DNA from 3 places in the Streptomyces sp. Ag109_G2-15 genome. Region 1 is predicted to be linked to each of the others. Evidence: riboswitches for the same ligand, from Rfam matches in the RefSeq annotation. Region 1 holds a riboswitch; each other region holds the start of a gene.
What was found. A riboswitch is a leader RNA that binds a small molecule or an ion and turns the genes downstream of it on or off. The one in region 1 is predicted to bind cobalamin.
Positions count from the first base shown of each region.

Region 1 (4,029 bases):
CCATGTTCACGATGTCGGTCCGCCGCAGATTGATCTCGGCCGGGCTCCCCGCCCCCTCACAGATCACCGCGTCATACGTGCCCCGCAACTCGGCGAGACAGTCCAACACCGTGCCGAGGAGCCGCTGCTGGCGCCCCCCGTGATACCCGCGCGCGCTCAGCTCACCGACCGGCTTCCCGAGCAGCACCACCTGGCTGCTCTGCTCACCGCCGGGCTTGAGCAGCACGGGGTTCATCAGCGCGGTCGGCTCGACGCGACAGGCCTGGGCCTGCATGGCCTGAGCCCGCCCGATCTCGGCACCCTCCTGGGTCACGAACGAGTTGAGGGACATGTTCTGCGCCTTGAAGGGCGCGACCTTGACGCCCTGGCGCACCAGCCACCGGCAGATCCCGGCCGTCACGACGCTCTTGCCGGCGTCGGAGGTGGTGCCGGCGACGAGGAGACCACCGTTCACTTCGCACGTCCCTTCACGAGTCGGCGCGCGGCGACCGTGACGCCGAGCGCGAGCAGGCCGACCCGGCGGGAGAGCCGTACGGCCCGGTCGATGTCGGTGACCCGGACGGCCCGCCCGGTGTCCCCGTTGAGCACGGGCCGGTGTTCGACGCGCCCGCCGTAGGAGAGCGTCCCGCCCAGCCGCACACCGAGGGCACCCGCGAACGAGGCCTCGACGGGACCGGCGTTGGGGCTCGGGTGCCTGCGGGCGTCGGCCTTCCAGGCGCGCAGGGCACCCCGCGGGTCGGGCCCGGCCACGGCGGCCAGCACGGCGGTCAGCCGAGCCCCCGGCCACCCGGTGACGTCGTCCAGCCGGGCGGAGGCCCAGCCGTAGCGCCGGTAGCGGGCCGACTTGTGCCCCACCATCGCGTCCAGGGTGTTGACGGCCCGGAACCCGAGCAGCCCGGGCACCCCACCCACGGCACCCCACACCAGGGCCCCCACGACGGCGTCGGAGGTGTTCTCGGCGACGGACTCCACGACGGCCCGCGCGATCCCGTCGGCATCCAGCGCCTGCGGATCCCGCCCGCACAGATGCGGCAGCCGCACCCGGGCCGCCTCGACATCCCCGGCCTCCAGGGCGCGCCCGATGGTCCGCGCCTCCCGGGCGAGCGAAGTGCCCCCGACGACAGCCCAGGTGGCGGCACCGGCCAACGCCACGGAAGCGAGGGGGGAGCGGCGCACGGCCCGCTCGGCCACGGCCCCCAGCGCGACGGCACCTCCGGCGCACACGACGGTGTGCAGCGCCCCCCAGCCACGGTGGTCGCGCCACAACACCCGCTCCACGGCCGCGGCAGCCCGCCCGAACGCGGCGACCGGATGCCCGCGGCGCGGATCGCCGAGAAGCAGGTCGCCGATGAGGCCGGCGGCGGCGCCGTACGCGTAGCAGCGATCGGCACCCATCGGCTCAGCCGGCCGTGGGGGCAGGCAGGGCCCGGTTACTGAACCTCAATCGGCAGCCGCGCATGGCGATATGTCCTCACTCAGGGTGTCCGCGCCCTGGTTCGACGAGACCGGCGGTGAGAGTTCCTGGCTCCCGGGGTTTTCTTCCCCGGTGACAGTGGCGGGACCGCGCCGGATTCGCACCGGCTTCCTCTCCTGCCGCCGTACATGGCCTGGGCAGTCCACCACGCACCCGGAAGGGCCGTCAACTTGCCTTTGACCTGGGACGCCGGACTGTGCTGAGGCCCACATCGCCAGCACGGCGGGCGGTGAGGGTGGACCGGGTTGCGGTGAATTCCCCTCCGTCGGGCGGCATTCGGGAATCCCGCTTGTCCTCACGGACGGTGACCGCCTGCAAGAGCGCGTACGTCTCATACGGGATGCAACGGGCGTGGGAGGGGACACACGGTGGCGTACGTGGGCGAGATGCTGCTGGACGACGGCCAGGCCGTACTGCTGGAGGTGGCGGGCGAGCGTCCCGGCGGGGTGCAGCGGGTCTCACGGGGCGGCACGGCGGCCGGTGTGGCGGCGGAGACCCTCCAGCAGGCAATCGCAGTGGCGCGGGGTTCCACGGAGGCGCACTTCACGGTGAACATGCAGTGGTCGAATGGGGATGGATCCGACGGACGTTGGGGATCCGGGGTCAGCTGGGGCGTCGAGTCCAGGCAGGGGGAGCTGCTCGACGTCGGGTGGGTCCTGCCGCATGACCTGGTGACGGGGCGGGACCTCCTCGAATTCCGTGTCCACCCGACGTGGGACGCCCACGCCGATGGGCCGTTGGGCAACGTGCGGGCCATGGCGCACGCAAGCGGCACCACCGCTGCTGTGCTTCAGGACGACTCGGACGGTCCTGTCCATTCAAGATGCGAACCGAGTTGGGCCCTCTGCCGGAGCCTGTGACGGACGAGTCGGACGTGTCTGCCGCGCTGTTCCGGTCGGACGGAACTTTCGCTGCGGCGCAGACGGGGTCTACACGGCTACACCGACGCGGGCACCCTGACCTACCCCCTCGCCCACCTCACCCAAGGCCCCATCCAGCCCCTGTGCGGCTACTTGGGCCCCCATCCACCGAACGTGACGAAGTCCCAGCCGTCGCTCAGCATTCCCCCGGAAGCCGACATGACTCCGCCCTGCCGAGGCCACCGGTAGATGGCCCCGACAGGGCGGACAACGCGTGGATCAGCCGTCAGGGCTTCGCCACGATCAAGTAAATCCCGTAAGCCACCGCAGCCGCACAAGCCGCGAAGCACACGTACGCACCAGTCACCGCCAGCGCCGCGGACCCACCCTGCGCCACCGCCTTCTCGCGGCGCGACAGGCCGTTGACGCCGAGGGTGAACAGGGCCACCAGGCCCACCGTGAACGCGAGGCTGACGCCGAAGACGGAGCCGAGGGCCGCCCAGTCGATCTTCATGGGGATGCTTCCTTCGGTACTGGGCGGTCAGACCGCGGCGGCCGGCGGAGCCGCCGGAGCCGGGTCGGTGGCGGTGGCGGCGGTCACGGCCGGAGCCGGGATCGTGGCCGACAGGTCATCGGCGACGGTGCCCGCGGGCGGCGGGGTCACCGCGGCGATGGCGGTGGTCACCACGCCGGCCGGCTCCGTCGTGTCGGCGACCACGTTGGTGTGGTCGACGACCTCGCGACGGGAGATCTTCCAGATCGTGGCGCTGGCGCCGACCAGGAAGACGGCGACGACCGCGGTGCCCCAGTCACCCAGGTCCGTGACGGACTCGGCGCCCGCGCCGACCAGCGCGGCGGCCGGCAGGGTCAGCGCCCAGGCGATGAACATGCGGGTCGCGGTGGACCAGCGGACCACACCGCCCTTGCGGCCCAGGCCCGCACCCATCACCGAGCCGGAGACGACGTGGGTGGTGGAGAGGGAGAAGCCGAGGTGGGAGGAGGCCAGGATGGCCGTGGCCGCGCTGGTCTGGGCGGCGAAGCCCTGTCGCGGCTCGAGGTCGGTCAGGCCCTTGCCCATGGTGCGGATGATGCGCCAGCCGCCGATGTAGGTGCCGAGCGCGATGGCCAGACCCGCGGAGAGGATGACCCAGGTGGGAGGGTTGGAGCCGGGGGAGATGGCGCCGCCCGCGATGAGGGCGAGGGTGATGATGCCCATCGTCTTCTGCGCGTCGTTGGTGCCGTGGGCGAGGGAGACCAGACCGGCGGAGGCGATCTGCCCGGCGCGGTAGCCCTTGCGGGTGGCCTCGCCGTCGGCCTTGCCGCCGATGCCGTACGAGAACCGGGTGGCGAGCATCGCCGCGAGGCCGGCCACGATCGGGGCGGCCACCGCCGGGAGCAGCACCTTGGTGACCAGCATGTCTCCGTGGACGGCGCCGAAGCCGGCGGAGGCGACGGTGGCGCCGACCAGACCGCCCATCAGGGCGTGGGAGGAACTGGACGGCAGTCCGACGAGCCAGGTCAGCAGGTTCCAGAGGATCGCGCCGGTGAGAGCGGCGAAGATGACCTCGGGACGGATGCCGTTCTCATCTACGAGACCCTTGGAGATCGTGTTGGCGACCTCCACGGAGAGGAAAGCGCCTACAAGGTTGAGGGCGGCGGACATGGCCACCGCGACCTTGGGCTTGAGCGCACCGG
Region 1 is NZ_OCNI01000001.1:5,570,043-5,574,071, forward strand. Features, by position in the region: gene CRP49_RS25025 (cobyric acid synthase) at 1-454, opposite strand, end outside; gene CRP49_RS25030 (cobalamin biosynthesis protein) at 451-1,395, opposite strand; cobalamin riboswitch at 1,495-1,637, opposite strand; gene CRP49_RS25035 (hypothetical protein) at 1,843-2,334, shown strand; gene CRP49_RS25040 (hypothetical protein) at 2,621-2,848, opposite strand; gene CRP49_RS25045 (inorganic phosphate transporter) at 2,876-4,029, opposite strand, start outside.

Region 2 (4,029 bases), 2.8 Mb from region 1:
GAGGTCTCCCTGGCTCCCGGCCCGACCCGCGGCCAGACGATCGTCGACCGCCGCGCCCGCCACGGCGAGTCCGAGATCCACCACGGCGCGCGTGAACAGGCCCTGGTGGACGTGGCGTTGGAGGTGGACGTGGATCGGTACGTGAAGCTGTACCTGGAGACGGTGGAGCGCCGCCACGCCACCAGGCCCTAGTCCGAGGCGGCGGCGCCGGCCGGGTTCGACCAGCGCTCCTCCACCCTGGCGATCCGCCAGTACGACAGCGCCGCCGCCCACACCACCACGAACAGGCCGACGATGATGTAGCCGACGCTGTCCAGGTCGATCCCGGCTATCCAGCCGGTGACGGCGTCGGTCAGGTCGAACTTGTCGTGCAGGACGCCGACCAGCTCGATCGTGCCGATGAAGAAGGCGACGGCGATGGACAGGCCGGTGATGGTGAGGTTGTAGAAGACCTTGCGGACGGGGTTCGAGAACGCCCACTGGTAGGCGAAGTTCATGAACGTGCCGTCGAGGGTGTCGAACAGGCTCATCCCGGCGGCGAAGAGGAGCGGGAGGCAGAGGATCGCGTACCAGGGCAGGCCCGCCGCCGCTCCCGAGCCCGCCATGACCATCAGCGTGACCTCGGTGGCCGTGTCGAAGCCGAGCCCGAAGAGGAAGCCCAGCGGGTACATCTGGCCGGGGCGGCTGATCGACTTGGTGAGGCGGCCGAGGAGCCGGTTCATGAAGCCCCGGGAATCCAGGTGCTGTTCGAGTTCCCTCTCGTCGTACGTCCCCGCCCGCATGGCCCGGAAGACCTTCAGGATGCCGGCCAGGGCCACCAGGTTGAGGGCGGCGATGAGGTAGAGGAACGTGCCCGAGATCGTCGTACCCAGGAAGCCGAGCACCTGGTGGGTGCGTGAGTGCTCGTTCATGACCCTGCCCGCGAGCTGGGTGCCGCCGGCGATCAGGGCGGCCAGCAGCACCACCACGCTGGAGTGGCCCAGCGCGAACCAGAAGCCCACCGACACCGGCCGCTTGCCGTCGGCCATCAGCTTGCGGGTGGTGTTGTCGATGGCGGCGATGTGGTCGGCGTCGAAGGCGTGCCGCATGCCGAGGGTGTAGGCGGTGACGCCGAGGCCGATGCCGAAGACGTCCCGGCCGACCTGGTAGTGCTCGGGGGCGACGAGCAGGAAGAGCACGCCGAAGGCGACGACGTGCAGCGCGGCGATGACCGCCAGCAGCCCCGCCGTCCTGATCGTGTCCTCCCGTCGCCAGCGGAAAGCAGCAGCATCGGGCATCCCGGCCATCCGGTTCACGCTCCAGCACCTCGTGGATCAACTCGTGAGTGCCGTGGCCGGTCTCCTGGCTTACGGGTCGTGCGTCCGCCGTTCCTGCCTTCCCGGTCGTACGACCAGTGGCCCGGCGGCTGCCGGACGGAACGGGAACTCCCCGATCACAGTGGCGAGGGCCGCGTCGACCTTCCATCGACTTCCCGAGCACCACGGCCCGCCCACCGTAGGCGGCGATCCATTCGGCTGCAAAGCCGCATACCTGCCCAGGTATTGAAGATCACACAGCCGGGCACATGGCCGACCCGAGGTTCCGTTTCCGGGCAAGGTGGACAGAGTTCGGGTATGGCAGACCTCTCCTCCAGGAATCCCGACTGGTGGCGCCAGGCCGTCATCTACCAGGTCTATCCGCGCAGCTTCGCCGACGCCGACGGCGACGGCCTCGGTGACCTCAGGGGCGTCACCGAGCGCCTGGACCACCTCGCCACGCTGGGCGTCGACGCCCTGTGGCTCAGCCCCTTCTACCCCTCCGAACTCGCCGACGGCGGCTACGACGTCGCCGACCACCGGGACGTGGACCCGCGCCTCGGCACCCTGGACGACTTCGACGCGATGGCCGCCGAGGCCCACCGGCTCGGCCTGAAGGTCGTCGTCGACATCGTCCCGAACCACACCTCGCACCAGCACCCCTGGTTCCGGGAGGCGCTGCGGGCCGGACCCGGATCCGCCGCCCGCGAGCGCTACGTCTTCCGCCGCGGCCGTGGTGCCGCCGGCGAACTCCCGCCCACCGACTGGCAGTCGGTCTTCGGTGGCAGCGCCTGGCGGCGGGTCCCCGACGGCGACTGGTACCTGCACCTGTTCGCCCCCGAACAGCCCGACCTGAACTGGGCGAACGACGAGGTCCGCGCCGACTTCCGCACCACCCTGCGGTTCTGGTCCGACCGGGGCGTCGACGGTTTCCGCGTCGACGTCGCCCACGGCCTGGCCAAGGACCTGACCGAACCGCTGCGGGACGTGGGCGACCTGGGCGCCACGGGCGAGGATGCCCTGCTGCGGGTGGAGCCCGGCACGCACCCCTACTGGGACCGCGACGAGGTCCACGAGATCTACCGCGACTGGCGCAAGATCTTCGACGCCTACAGCCCGCCCCGCACCGCGGTCGCCGAGGCCTGGGTCCCGGACGCCCGCCGCGCCCTGTACGCCCGCCCGGACGAACTCGGCCAGGCCTTCGACTTCGAGTATCTGCAGGCCGGTTGGGACGCGAACGAACTCCGTCAGGTCATCACCGGCTCCCTGGCGACGGCCCGTGCCGCCGGTGCCAGTGCCACCTGGGTGCTCTCCAACCACGACGTCGTCCGCCACACCTCACGCCTCGTGCTCCCGCCCGGCACCGACGAGAACGCCTGGCTGCTGTCCGGCGGCACGGCTCCGGCGCCCGACCAGCAGGCGGGCCTGCGCCGGGCCCGGGCCGCGACCCTGCTGATGCTGGCGCTGCCCGGATCGGCGTACGTCTACCAGGGCGAGGAACTCGGCCTGCCCGAGGTCGCCGACCTGCCCGCCGAGGTGCTGCGGGACCCGATCTGGGAGCAGACGGGACATGCCCGCAAGGGCCGCGACGGGTGCCGGGTGCCGCTGCCGTGGACGACGACCGGACCGTCGTACGGCTTCGGGTCCGGGGCCGCCTGGCTGCCGCAGCCGCCGTCCTTCGCGTCGTACGCCGTCGAGGCCCAGGCGGGTGCCGAGGGCTCGACCCTGGAGCTGTACCGCACCGCGCTCCGGCTGCGCCGCAAGCTGCTGGAGGGCGAGACGCTGACCTGGACGCCCGACGCCCCGGCCGGGGTGCTGGACTTCGCCCGCACCGAGACCTGGCGCTGTGTCGCCAACCTCACCGCTGAGCCCGTACTACTGCCTCCGGGCGAGGTGCTGCTGGCCAGCACCCCGCTCCCGGAGACGGGCGTCCTTCCGCCGGACACCACGGTCTGGCTGGGCTAGCCGACGGTCGGGCTCGGGCTGGGCGCGGCGTTCCCCCCGCCGCCGTTGCCGGCGGTGAGGCCGTCGATGTCCACCGGTGTGGACGTGGCGTTCGGCGGCGGGGTGAGCACCACCTCGGGCTGGCCCGCCGGCGGGGGCGGCGGGGTCAGGTCGGAGTCGGGCAGCTTCGGCGGGGTGGTCTGCTGGAAGAGGGTCTGGTCGAAGTCGACCAGACCGGTCTTCTCCATCACCGTGATGTGGTCGAGCACGGTGTCGTTGGCCTGGTCGGCCAGGGCCCGCACCAGTGAGTTCTTGGTCGTGGACCGGATCTTCGCCACCGTGTTGAAGATCGAGCCGTGCGTCATCCGCAGGATGTTGGCGAAGTCGGTGTCGAACTTCTTGCCGCTATCCGACTTCAGCGTGTTGACGAAGCCCTCCTGCTGGGGGCTCGCGATGTTGGGCAGCGTGATGTTCAGCATCGGCGCGATCTTGCGGCAGGTGGTGTCCAGCGCGGAGTGCCCGTCGACCAGGTGTTTGCTGGCCTCGATGACCCCCTTGGTGGTGCCCTTCTGCAGCCCGATCTGCCCCACCGGGTACTCCCACAGACCGGCGGCCCGCACCTTCACCACGAAGTCCCGGTCGGCCTCGGTGAGCGGGCCCCACTGGGTGTTGGCGATGACACGGTCCGGGGTGCTCGAGACCTTGCTCAGACCGAGCATGCTCGGGTAGGCGAGTGCGCCGAGGGTCAGGGCCATTGCACCGCCCACGAAGAGAGTTCCCGTCGCGTTCC
Region 2 is NZ_OCNI01000001.1:2,788,037-2,792,065, reverse strand. Features, by position in the region: gene CRP49_RS12405 (nucleoside hydrolase) at 1-192, shown strand, start outside; gene CRP49_RS12400 (HoxN/HupN/NixA family nickel/cobalt transporter) at 189-1,286, opposite strand; cobalamin riboswitch at 1,314-1,498, opposite strand; gene CRP49_RS12395 (glycoside hydrolase family 13 protein) at 1,614-3,260, shown strand; gene CRP49_RS12390 (DUF4142 domain-containing protein) at 3,257-4,006, opposite strand.
Region 2: it holds a riboswitch for cobalamin, as region 1 does, so the genes downstream of both, CRP49_RS12400 (HoxN/HupN/NixA family nickel/cobalt transporter) here and CRP49_RS25030 (cobalamin biosynthesis protein) in region 1, are expected to answer to the same signal.

Region 3 (4,029 bases), on a different contig from region 1:
CAGATGGACAGCAAGAACGCCGGTCAGCCCAAACAGGCCGACGCGGCCAAGGTGTTGCGCGAGGACGTCAAGGACCTGGCCAAGGGCACGCACCTCGACGTCAAGCTCGGCGGCTCCGCCGCGCAGGTCCTCGACCAGCAGGACTCCTCCCAGCGCGGCCAGGCGCTGATCGGCATCGGGACTTTCCTGATCATCCTGGTGACCCTGCTGATCATCTTCCGTGCGCCGATCCTGGCGATCCTGCCCCTGGTCCTGATCGGTCTGGTGTCCGCCGTGGCCAACGGGCTGATCGCCTACGCCACCAAGCTGTTCGACCTGCAGGCCAACAGCTCGATCTCGTCGATCCTGATCGTCGTGCTCTTCGGCGTCGGCACGGACTACTTCCTCTTCCTGATGTTCCGCTACCGCGAGCGCCTGCGCGCCGGCGACGAGCCGAAACAGGCCATGGTCAACGCGGTCGACCGGGTCGGCGAGGCCATCGCCTCGGCCGCCGGAGCGGTCATCATCGCCTTCCTCGCGCTGGTGCTGTCCACGCTCGGCTTCCTCAAGCAGATGGGCCCGGCGCTCGCCATCGCGGTCGCCGCCACCCTGGTCGCGGGCCTGACCCTGATCCCGGCCGTGGTCTCGCTCATCGGACCGAAGGTCTTCTGGCCCTCCAAGTCCTGGCAGCGGGAGCCGGAGAACGCCCGGTTCGCCGCCCTCGGCCGGGGCGTGCAGCGCCGCCCGGCGCTGACCGCCGCGGTGTCCGGCCTCGTCCTGGTCGCCCTCTCGCTGGGCACCCTCGGCTTCAACGCCACGTTCGACCTGGCGGCGGGCTCCATGCCCAAGACCAAGGAGTCCATGGTCGTCCAGGACGAGATGCAGAAGGCGTACTCGGCGGGCGCCGCCGCACCCACCGACGTCTACCTGTCGAGCACCGACGGCAAGCCGCTGGACAAGGCCGCCTTCGACACGTACGCGCGGAAGCTCGGCGCCGTGGACGGCGTCGCGAGCGCGCGCATGACCCAGGTGAACAAGGGCGGTACCACCGCGGACTTCACCGTCACGCTCAAGTACGAGGCCTCGACGGACAAGGCGATCGACGTCGTGGGCGAGGTGCGCGACGTCGCGCACTCCGACGCCCCCGGCGGCACGGAGGCCGTCGTCGGCGGCATGTCCTCGATCTACAAGGACATCAAGACCGCGGTCAACCACGACTACCGGACGGTCTTCCCCGTCGCCGCCCTCCTCATCATGGTCATCCTGGGGCTGCTGCTGCGCAGTGTGGTCGCCCCCTGGTACCTGATGGCCTCGGTGGGCCTCGGCTTCGGTGCCACCCTCGGCGCCACGGTCTGGATCTTCCAGGAGGGACAGGGACACTCGGGTCTGATGTTCATGCTCCCGGTGATCATGTACCTGTTCGTGGTCGCCATCGGCACCGACTACAACATCCTCATGATCGCCCGGCTCCGCGAGGAGGCCCGCGAGGGCCGCGAGCCGCGCGAGGCGGCCGGCATGGCGCTCCGGCACGCCGGGCCGACCGTGGCGGCGGCCGGCTTCATCCTGGCGGCGACCTTCGCCACGATGATGCTGGCGGGCAACGCGCTGCTGACGGAGATGGGTTTCGCGGTCTCCTTCGGCATCGCGGTCGCGGCCTTCGTGATGGCGATGTTCTTCACGCCGAGCCTCACCGCGCTGATCGGCCACGCCGCGTGGTGGCCGGGCCACGGTGACCGGGCGCAGGGAGCGCCCGTCGGCGCCGGGTCTCCTGACGCCGGTTCGGTCCCCGGCCAGAACCGGGACACGGTCGCGCCCGATCCGTCGGGCCGCCGCGGCTGACGGCAGTGTGACGGGGCAGGTCTGCCGGGCCGCACGGCCCGGCAGACCGCACCCCGGCCTCGCCGTGACGGCCGACGCGAGAGGAAGATCACGACGGACCACGCGGTCTTGGCCATGCACGCGCCACGCGGTACGGTCTGTCCGATATCGACGACGGCGAGACGGAAGCCGGTGGGAATCCGGCACGGTCGCGCCACTGTATGCGGAACACCCCTTGGGGACCCGTGAGTCAGACCCGTGGCCGTCGTCATGTGCACCACCGAGATGGGACGCGAACTCCCAGAGGAGGTCCTGCCATGGCGCAGACCGTCGCCCAGCCGACAGCCACCACCCCCGCCGTTCCCGCCACGCTGCCGCTCAAGGCAATCGCACCCTGGGCGGTCTTCTTCGGCATCCTGATGCTCGTCCTGCTCTACTTCGTCGGCGCCGAGCAGGGCGCCACCTCCGTGTTCAACGGCACGGACGTCCACGAGTGGGTGCACGACGCCCGCCACCTGCTCGGGTTCCCCTGCCACTGACGCGAGGGACACCGCGCACCCATGAACTCCACAACGGTAAGAAACCTCCTCGTGCGAGGCATGCTCGCCGGCCTCGCCGCCGGCGTACTCGCCCTGGTCGTCGCCTACTTCCTCGGTGAGCCGAGCGTCGACAACGCGATCAGCTTCGAGGACGCCCACTCCCACGAGCACGAGATGGAGGTCGTCTCCCGCTCCCTGCAGTCCACCGCGGGCCTGGCCACCGGTGTCCTCGTCTACGGGGTCGCCTTCGGCGGCATCGCGGCGCTCGCCTTCTGCGTCGCGCTCGGCCGCGTCGGCCGCTTCGGCCCGCGGGCGACCGCGCTGCTGCTGTCCGGCTGCGCACTGCTCGCCGTCTACGTCGTCCCGTTCCTGAAGTACCCGGCCAACCCGCCGTCGGTCGGCGACCCCGACACCATCGGCAAGCGGACGACCCTGTACTTCCTGATGATGCTGCTCGGCGTGCTCCTGGCGGTCGCCGCCACCATCCTGGGCAAGCGCCTCGTACCCACCCTGGGCACCTGGTACGCGACCGTCCTCGCGGTCGCCGCCTTCGCCGTCGCGATCGGCCTGGCCTACGCCTTCCTGCCGGCCGTCAACGAGGTGCCGAAGGACTTCCCGGCCACCCTGCTGTGGCGGTTCCGCCTCTCCGCACTGGCCATCCAGGCCGTTCTGTGGGGCGGATTCGGCCTGCTCTTCGGCGAGTTGGCCGAGCGGCAGCTGAACCCGAAGCCCGCGACCGCCGAGTCCGGGCGGAGAGTTCCCGCCACGCACTGATCCCTTCAGGACACGAGAGGGCCCTCCGGAACCGTCCGGGGGCCCTCTCGCGTTTCCCGGACACCGGAGGAGGCGACGAGCGGAGGAGCCGAGTGGCCAGACAACGTCCCGAACCGCGCCACATCACTCTCGGCGGACGTGAGGCGGTCGCCCTGACCGTGGAGGAGTACGCACAACTCATCGCCAGCCGACGCCAGATCGGCGGCCAGAGCGCGCGGGTACGGGTGCTCGCCCAGCAGGTCAAGCGGACCGAGAGACTCCTCGAAGAACTCGAAGCCCTGGTCGGGGGCCCAACGGCGGCCTGCCGTACGGCGGATGAGGGCGCGGGCCGACAGGCGGCGGCCGACTGCCACGGCCACCACGACACGACCGGGGACACGGACACCGACTGCCTGCGGTGCGCGATCGCGGCACTGCTGCGCCGCCATCGGGACGCGACCGCCTGACCGCCGTCAGTCGCCCGGCCCGGCGAGGACGTGTCCGAGCCGCACGTTCCAGCGCCCGGAGCGGCCGGTGACCTCCGTCGCCGTGAGCGGCGGGACGTCGACGCGCCAGAACGCCGCCTCGGGCGCGCCCAACGCGTGCACCACCACGGCCCGTACGACCTCCGGCTCCACCACGGCGATCGTCCTGCCGTCCACCGCACCACTCGTGTCCAGCCAGCGCGCGAGCCGGGCACACAGCTCCCGTACCGACTCCCCGCCATGCGGTGCGGCACCCGGATCGGCCAGCCAGCCGGCCACCGATTCCGGCTCTACGGCACCGACGTCGTCCAGCGTCCGCCCCCGCCACCGGCCCACGTCCAGGCCCGAGAGTTCCGGCTGCGGAGAGGCGTCGAGGCCGAGCGCCGAGGCTGTCTCCCGGCAGCGCACGCTGGGAGAGACGAGGACACGCACCGCGGCGGGCAGCGACCCGGCCG
Region 3 is NZ_OCNI01000002.1:496,697-500,725, reverse strand. Features, by position in the region: gene CRP49_RS38745 (MMPL family transporter) at 1-1,818, shown strand, start outside; cobalamin riboswitch at 1,936-2,078, shown strand; gene CRP49_RS38740 (CbtB-domain containing protein) at 2,115-2,336, shown strand; gene CRP49_RS38735 (CbtA family protein) at 2,358-3,110, shown strand; gene CRP49_RS38730 (hypothetical protein) at 3,203-3,556, shown strand; gene CRP49_RS38725 (histidine phosphatase family protein) at 3,563-4,029, opposite strand, start outside.
Region 3: it holds a riboswitch for cobalamin, as region 1 does, so the genes downstream of both, CRP49_RS38740 (CbtB-domain containing protein) here and CRP49_RS25030 (cobalamin biosynthesis protein) in region 1, are expected to answer to the same signal.